DNA from 2 places in the Hypericibacter sp. genome. Region 1 is predicted to be linked to the other one. Evidence: riboswitches for the same ligand, from Rfam matches in the RefSeq annotation. Region 1 holds a riboswitch; the other holds the start of a gene.
The links. A riboswitch is a leader RNA that binds a small molecule or an ion and turns the genes downstream of it on or off. The one in region 1 is predicted to bind cobalamin.
Positions count from the first base shown of each region.

Region 2: it holds a riboswitch for cobalamin, as region 1 does, so the genes downstream of both, cobU (bifunctional adenosylcobinamide kinase/adenosylcobinamide-phosphate guanylyltransferase) here and ACREE8_RS18370 (hypothetical protein) in region 1, are expected to answer to the same signal.

Region 1 is NZ_JBOHKS010000234.1:4,673-8,402, forward strand. Features, by position in the region: gene ACREE8_RS18360 (CbtA family protein) at 1-737, opposite strand, end outside; gene ACREE8_RS18365 (CbtB domain-containing protein) at 767-952, opposite strand; gene ACREE8_RS18370 (hypothetical protein) at 949-1,302, opposite strand; cobalamin riboswitch at 1,414-1,626, opposite strand; gene gpt (xanthine phosphoribosyltransferase) at 1,860-2,339, opposite strand; gene ACREE8_RS18380 (DUF4864 domain-containing protein) at 2,393-2,827, opposite strand; gene ACREE8_RS18385 (hypothetical protein) at 2,984-3,730, opposite strand, start outside.
Region 2 is NZ_JBOHKS010000019.1:26,808-30,537, forward strand. Features, by position in the region: gene ACREE8_RS01285 (RNA polymerase sigma factor) at 1-205, opposite strand, end outside; gene ACREE8_RS01290 (hypothetical protein) at 590-817, opposite strand; gene ACREE8_RS01295 (hypothetical protein) at 1,013-1,225, opposite strand; gene ACREE8_RS01300 (hypothetical protein) at 1,437-1,667, opposite strand; cobalamin riboswitch at 2,159-2,341, shown strand; gene cobU (bifunctional adenosylcobinamide kinase/adenosylcobinamide-phosphate guanylyltransferase) at 2,368-2,925, shown strand; gene cobW (cobalamin biosynthesis protein CobW) at 2,922-3,730, shown strand, end outside.

The DNA of each region.
Region 1 (3,730 bases):
TAGCCCGAGAGCGTGCCGAGCGCGGCCCAGAACACGAGGCTGGTGATGACCACCGCCACGATGAACTGATGGGCGATCGATTCCGGCGCGGCGCTTTCGGCGTGGTCGAGCTGCGGCGCGCCGACGATATGCGGCACCACCAGGAGGGCCAGGCCCGCCAGACACCAGAGCGGCTTGCGCCCGAAGAAGAGGCAGGCCAATCCGCCGCAAGCTGCGGCCACCGTGAAGACCCACCAGACCTGACGGGCCAGCAAGGGCGCTGCCTGCGTTCCCGGCACTTCCGGCGGCAAGCCCAGGCCCGGCGCCAGGGTGAAGGCGACGAAGCCGGCGAGACCCCAATAGAGCCCGGTCTGCCAGTTCATCGCGCCGCCCCGCAGCGCGAAGGCCGAGACCAGCAGCAGCGCGAAGCCGACGCCGGTCAGGAGATCCGCCAGCACGGTGAAGGCATTGCGCTGGAAGCCGTCTGCCGGCTCCCATTCGCCCGCCTCATGTTCCATGCCGGGCATGTTCGCCATGCTGCTGTCGGCCGCGCTGGCCGCGGTCGAGCTGCCGTCGGTGGGTGTGGTGGGTGTCGTGGTCGTGCTGGCCGTGGCTTCGGCGGCGTCGGCCGCCTTCTCATAGACTTCGGCCTTCAGGATCACCGGCACGGTCGAGACCTGATGCACGACGGTCACGAACGCGCCGGCGATCAGTCCCGCCGCGGCGGCGGCGAAGATCAGTTTGCGAAGGAGTTCCATGGATGTGCCCCTTTTTGGGGCTGCCTGGATCAGTGGCAGGGGAACGCGTTCGAGTGCCGCACGTCATGGGCGGCATTGTGGAACGCGCTGACATGCGAGAAGCCGACGCCGAAAATCAGGAAGGCGCCGAGGAAGGCGGCGAAGGCGACGGCCATGGCGCGGCTGGCGACGGAAACATCTGTACGGCCGTCGGCGTGGGTACGGGTCGTGTTCACGTAAGGGACTCCCCAAAAGCTGGATGATGATGGAAACGGGAACGGCGCCGCTCGCCGGCAAACTGCGCGAGGCGGCTCAAGGAGAACTGGCTGACGACATCGAGGAGTTGATGCAGCGGCGCCGACAAGGTCGGCCCCGGAGATCCGCTCTGATAGTCGAGGACGGCGCGGGCCGCCCGGGCCGGGTCGAGATCGTCGGGCAGCGACATCACCCAATCCAGCAGGTTGAGGCGGTCCTCGTCCTGGCGATGGGTGTCGAGCACCAGCAGCAGATCGAACAGAGCGGCTGCGGGAATCTCGGCGCTGCCGGCGGTCGGGCCGGAAGGGGCGGAACGGGCGTCAGCGACCACGGGATTCGCCTCCGGATCGAACCGGGAGCGGCGTCGCCTGGGCGGATCTGCACCAAAGAATCGTCGGGATGATGGTCATGGCTTCCTCCAGGGCACCCCGCCCCGATGTTGAAATCCAATCCCTCGATGGCAGGTCTCCTGGCTCGCGGGTCGCTGCCTGACGCCGGACCTTCCCGGTTTCCCAGTGGTCGTGAAGGCAACAGGCTCGCCGCTTACAGTTGCGGGGGCAGCCACGGTTTTGGCCCCGATTGGGTCGTCCACACCGTGTTCCCTTTTGATCCCCTGGAATTCATCCGTCGGGGAACCATCGAGAATCGGACGGTGCCACCCTGAATCACCGGGTGTCAAGCGAAGGGAGGGGACGGAGATCAAGCGGCACACCAGCGACCGTTTTGCATGCGGATGCGACGGGGCAAGGGGGATGCAGGGTGGGTGCGCGGGCGCCGGCGCGGCTTGAGTGATTCGCGCCAATTTTCAATCGGGCGGGCCCGCCCAAGTTTTCAAACGAAGCGCAACACCGGATCGGCCGGTCGCCAGCGGAACGAGCCCTTGGCCGCTCACCCGTTCCGGCGCTTGGCGATCGGCTGGATGAATTGCGGCTCGATGTCCCAGGGGAACAGGATCCAGGTGTCCTGGCTGACCTCGGTCACATAGGTGTCGACCAGCGGCTTACCGGCGGGCTTGGCGTAGATGGTCGCGAAATGGGCCTTGGGCAGCATCTCGCGGACCGCCCGGGCGGTACGGCCGGTATCGACCAGATCGTCCACGATCAGCCAGTTCTGGCCGTCGCCGGGGACGCCCTTGAGCACCTTGAGCTGGCCCTGGCTGAATTCGTCATAGCTGATGATGCAGACCGTATCGATCAGCCGGATATCGAGCTCGCGCGCCACGATCGCGGCCGGCACCAGTCCGCCGCGCGTCACGGCCGCGATCCCGGTGAAGGGACCCATTTCCGACAGCCGCCAGGCCAGCGCCTTGGCGTTGCGATGCAGCTCTTCCCAGGTGACCGGGAAACTCTTGTCCGGCGGTGCGCTCATGGCCGGCACTTCTCCAGCACCGGCCGGGTGCCGTCAAGGGCGTGCGCGGGCGCTCAGACGCTCTGGTCGGGCGCCTGGGTCATATAGACGCCGTTGATCCGCCAGGAGCCGTCAGGCTGCTTCTGCATGAGATAGATCATCAAAACCGGGACGCCGTCCGGGCCGACCACCCGCACATTCTGGACCGGTCCGACATCCTCGACCGACAGCTCCTCGAACTCGACCGATTTCGGCCGGTAGACCTGCGGATAGCCGGTCTTGACCATGGCCATGAAGTTGCCCGGGTCGCCGAACTTCTGCTGGATCGAGGGCGAGGCGAAACCGAAGGCGGTGGCGCCATCGTCATGCCGGAACGCGTCGATCTGGTTTTCGATCACCTGATGGATGGCGCTGGCATCGGCCGGTGCCAGGCTTTCGTCGCCGGCCCGGGCTGCGAGCGGCGCCGACAGAGCCCAGCCGAGCGCCAAAGCCGCAAGGAGAACCCGCATCTGTCCCTCCTACCGGGCGCCTTTCAGCGGGACGCCCTTCATCGAGACTAGGTCCGGGGGCGGGGCTTCCAAGGCCCCGGGGCGGGGCGCCCAAAAAGAAACCGGCGCCTGGAGGGCGCCGGTTTCGTCGTCGGGTTATGAGGTGAGTGTAGAGGTCTATCGGACGTAAAGCTGGACTTCGTTGGTCTGCGCGTTCGGACTCGTCATGGTCGACAGGCTCACGCGGTCCGGCGACAGGCCCATCGAGGTCAACGAGCGCAGCACCTTATCGGCGCTACGGCGCGCATTGCTGCTGTTGAGCGACACCTGCGCTGCCGTGCCGGCCGAGGGCGCCACCGCGACCAGATCGAAGCCCGCATTGGGGCGGCGATCGAGGGCGGCGCTGACGGCGGCGAACAGCGCCTGCTCGTAATCCGGATTGTCGCGGTCGAAGCGGATCACCACCAGCGGACGGCCGGTGGCGATGCCCGAGCCCGGCGGCAGCGGCGGCGCCATCGCCGGCGCGTAGTTGCGCGCGGCGAAGCTCTCACCATAGAGCTCGCCATTGTTGACCGCGAGCGCCAGGGTGTTGAGGTTCGAGCGCTCGGCGCCGAGATAGTTGGTCTGGCGCGAGATGTCCTCGGTGAGCTCGGTCAGGAGGCGGTCGATCAGCACCGTGGTGCGGTTGGTCTCGTCCTCGAGGATCGAGAGCTGGCGGTGGTCCTCGTCGACCGCGCCCGAGATGCCGAAGGCGGCGCGCGAGGCCTCGAGCAGATAGCTCGACAGTGCCGCATTGCTCGCGACGTCGTTGGCCAGCGAGTTCATGCGGCCGAGATCGGTATTGACCGCCTCGAGCTGGGTCTGGGCCTGGTTCCATTGGGCGACCAGGATCGGGTTGCCCTTGGTGGTGCCGACCTGCAGCTT
Region 2 (3,730 bases), on a different contig from region 1:
CGCCGTCTTTCCGCCAGGTAGGCGCTTTCTGCCAAACCCGCAGAAAGGCCTCCTGCACCACCTCTTCAGCCTCGGCCGCGCTGCCGAGCATGCGCACGGCAATCGCGTTCGAGCGTCCCAGATGGTTGCGGACCAGCTTCGCGAAGGCGGCACGATCGCCGCGCCCGCTCGCCAGCATCAATTCTTCGTCCTCGGCCGGGTCCATCGCTTCTCCGGTTGTGGCAAGACCGTCATCAGGGGCGTCTCGAACAGTATCAACGCGCCAGGGCATGACGGCGGCTCGCGATTGGGCGGACAAAGTCGCTCACCCGCGAGGCCGATAGTCAATCGCCGGAACAAAATAGGAAACCGGGACCACCGAGGAGGCTCTCCTTACCAACAACCGGCATCTGGACCTATTCACGCGGCAGGCTCCCAAGCCCTGCGCCGTTCCTGACAAGATTTCGCCTTATTTAGGTGAAGCGCCTGAAAAGCAATAAAAACGGGACTGCCGGTGGGGTTCCGGGCAGTCCCGTTCTTTTAACCATAAAGAGGAAGTGTTTCGCCGGGTGATGCCCTGGCGGCGACACTCTCTCTGCGGGCTACGTGTTCAAGCGGAGTGCTTCAGAAAGTCGCGCTTTCCCTGGCGATTGGGCGGATAGCAATCCTGCGGGTCAGGCTGGCTATTGCCGACGCAATCGTTGGCGGCGACGGCGACCGTCGCATGGCCAGGCGATGCGAGATTGTCGTTCGATGCCTGGGTCGCCGCATAGCCGGACATGGCCAGCCCGGCGGTGAGCAGGAAGGCGGGGATCAGTGTGGATGCACGAATCATCATAGACCTCGATGGTTGCCACCGGCATTTCGGCGAGGCTTGCTCGCCTGTCTGAAGATTGGCGTGGGCGGATAGGGGCTCAAGGCGAGCTCGCCGGCCTGTCTTCTAATTCACCGTGTGGCCATGTTGAGCGGGGAGAACTCCCCAAAAAGAGGGCAGAGCCGACAGGCATGTTCGCCGTCGGCGGCGCCATCACGATCAGCCGCCGCGGGGGTGGCAATAGTCCGGCCTCTCATACATCGGGGCGGTATCGCAGGAGTTGGACTGAGAGGTCGACTTGTCCGTGGTCTTGTTCACGGACGGCGATGCCGTCGTCTTGGTGGAGCTCGCATCGTCCGCCATGGCGAGGCTTGCGCCTGCGAGGCCGAAGAGAACGACGAGAGCGGGGAGCAGAGTCGATGAGCGAGTCATGATGGACCTCATTTCTCAGCACCGGATTTCCGGTGGATTGGCGACCCCTTTCGAGAGATGGCGAGCCGTGCCGAAGGCTCAAGGCGTTTCGGCCTTTGTGTCTTCCATTTCACGGCGAGGTCACGTTGGGAGAAGGAATCCGACCTCACGCGAAACGGGACCGGCAGAGCTGTTTCCTGCCGGTCCCGCTGTTCCGTGCTTCAGATCGAGATCAATTGCCCTGAGCGGTGCAATTTTCCGTCGTCGCGGTGTTGGTGCAGATGCTGGAGTTGGGATCGGAAGTCACGGCCTTCGTGGTGGTCTTGGCTTCGTGCACGTCGGTCTGCGCAGCCTGCGACTTGTTGGGCTTGTCGCTGCTGGCATTGGCAGCCATGGCGAGGCTCGCGCCGCCGAGACCGAAGAGAATGACCAGGGCGGGAAGCAGAGTGAATGAGCGAATCACGATTGACCTCTGTAGTTGGCACCGGAGTTCCGGCGGCGATGGGCCCCCGCCGCGAGAGGTGGCGAGCCTTACCGACATCGCAAGTGAGGCGATGTGTCTGCAGCCCTGATTACCGCAAGGTCATGTCGGGCGAGGCGATTTCATCCCAATGCCGAAACCGCAGGAGGATGACTTCGACGTGATTCTTAGTGCCCCTGGTTTGAGGAGGGGCGGCGGGACCGCGGGGGGAATGACCGGCGGTCCCGCCTGGGCAGGGCCAAGTCACGATCGGGCGGGGCAGCCATTCAGTCGCCGGACTGATGCCCGACCGCGAGGGCCCTGCCGTTCCATTCCAGGTCTGCTCGCGCTTCGGAACAAACCCAGAAAAGCCCGTCGGCAGAGGGCCTTTCAGGTGGTTCCAGGGGAAGCCACCCAAGGTTCACGGCATGGCCGGCCAAACCCTGCGCCGGCGCGCCGGCCAAGGGGGTTCGGCGCTGGCCTTGGGGGGAGGGTTCCTGTAGGTTCGGCCCCGGTCCAAGCCAGGGAAGCCGGTCGATTCCGGCGCTGCCCCCGCAACTGTGAGCGGCGAGGCCCGACGGCATGTAAAGCCACTGGTTCCCGATGTCGGGAGCTGGGAAGGCGCCGTCGGCCGACAACCCGCGAGCCAGGAAACCTGTTTGGCCGATCCAGAACACCGATCCTCGGAGGGAGGGGAGGCCTGATGCGCGTTTCTGCAGGGCTTCAATCGTCATCGTCCGGCCTGAGTCTCACCGGCAGCGTTCTTCTGCTGGGTGGTGCGCGTTCGGGCAAGAGCCGTTATGCCGAGGCGCTGCTCGCCAACGCGAATCCGCGGACCTATATCGCGACCGCCGAAGCGGGCGATGCCGAAATGGTCGAGCGCATCCGCCTCCATCGCGAGCAGCGTGGGCCCGGCTGGGTCACGCGCGAGGCACCCCTCGATCTGCCGGCAGCGATCCGCGCCGAAAGCGGCGTCTTGCTGGTCGATTGCCTGACGCTCTGGCTCAGCAATCTCATGGAGCAGGAGCACGACATCGATGGCGCGACCGAAGCGCTTTGCGCCGCGATCCAGCGGCCCGGCGGCCCGGTCGTGCTGGTATCGAACGAGGTGGGGCTCGGCATCGTGCCGGAGAGCTCGCTTGCCCGTGCCTTCCGCGACCATGCGGGTCGCCTCCATCAACATGTCGCCGCTGTCGCCGACCGCGTGATCTTCATCGCCGCCGGTCTGCCGCTAGCCCTCAAAGGAGAATTGCCGAAATGATCGTCAAGCCGCCGCTCGTTTCGCTAAGTCGGGCGCGCATTCCCGCCACCATCGTCACCGGATTTCTGGGGGCGGGGAAGACCACGCTGATCCAGAACCTGATCAAGTCGGCGAACGGGCGCCGGCTGGCGCTGGTCATCAACGAGTTCGGCGAGCTCGGCGTCGATGGCAGCATCCTCAAGGCCTGCGCCATCGAAGGCTGCCCCGAGGAGAACATCGTCGAGTTGGCCAATGGCTGCATCTGCTGCACGGTCGCCGACGATTTCCTGCCCACCATCGAGGCGCTGCTCGACCGTCCGAATCCGCCCGAGCATATCGTGATCGAAACCTCGGGCCTGGCGCTGCCCAAGCCGCTGGTGAAGGCCTTCGCCTGGCCGGAAGTGCGCGCGCGCGTCACGGTCGACGGCGTGATCGCGGTGGTGGACGGGCCGGCCGTGGCCGCGGGACGCTTTGCCGAAAATCCGGCCGCGGTCGATCGCCAGCGCGCCGCCGACGCGGCGCTCGATCATGAAAGCCCGCTGGCCGAGGTGTTCGAGGACCAGATCGCCTGCGCCGATCTGGTGGTGCTGAACAAGATCGACCTCATGGATGGGCCGATGCGGGCGAAGGCCGAGGCAGCGATCAATGCCGAGCTGGGCCGCGCGGTGAAGATCCTGCCGGCAAGCTTCGGGCGGATCGATGCCAAGACGCTGCTGGGCATCGAGGCCGCGGCCGAAGACGATCTGGCGTCGCGGCCCTCGCATCACGAGCTCGAGGGCGAGGATCACGACCATGACGATTTCGAGAGCTTCTCCTTGACCTTGCC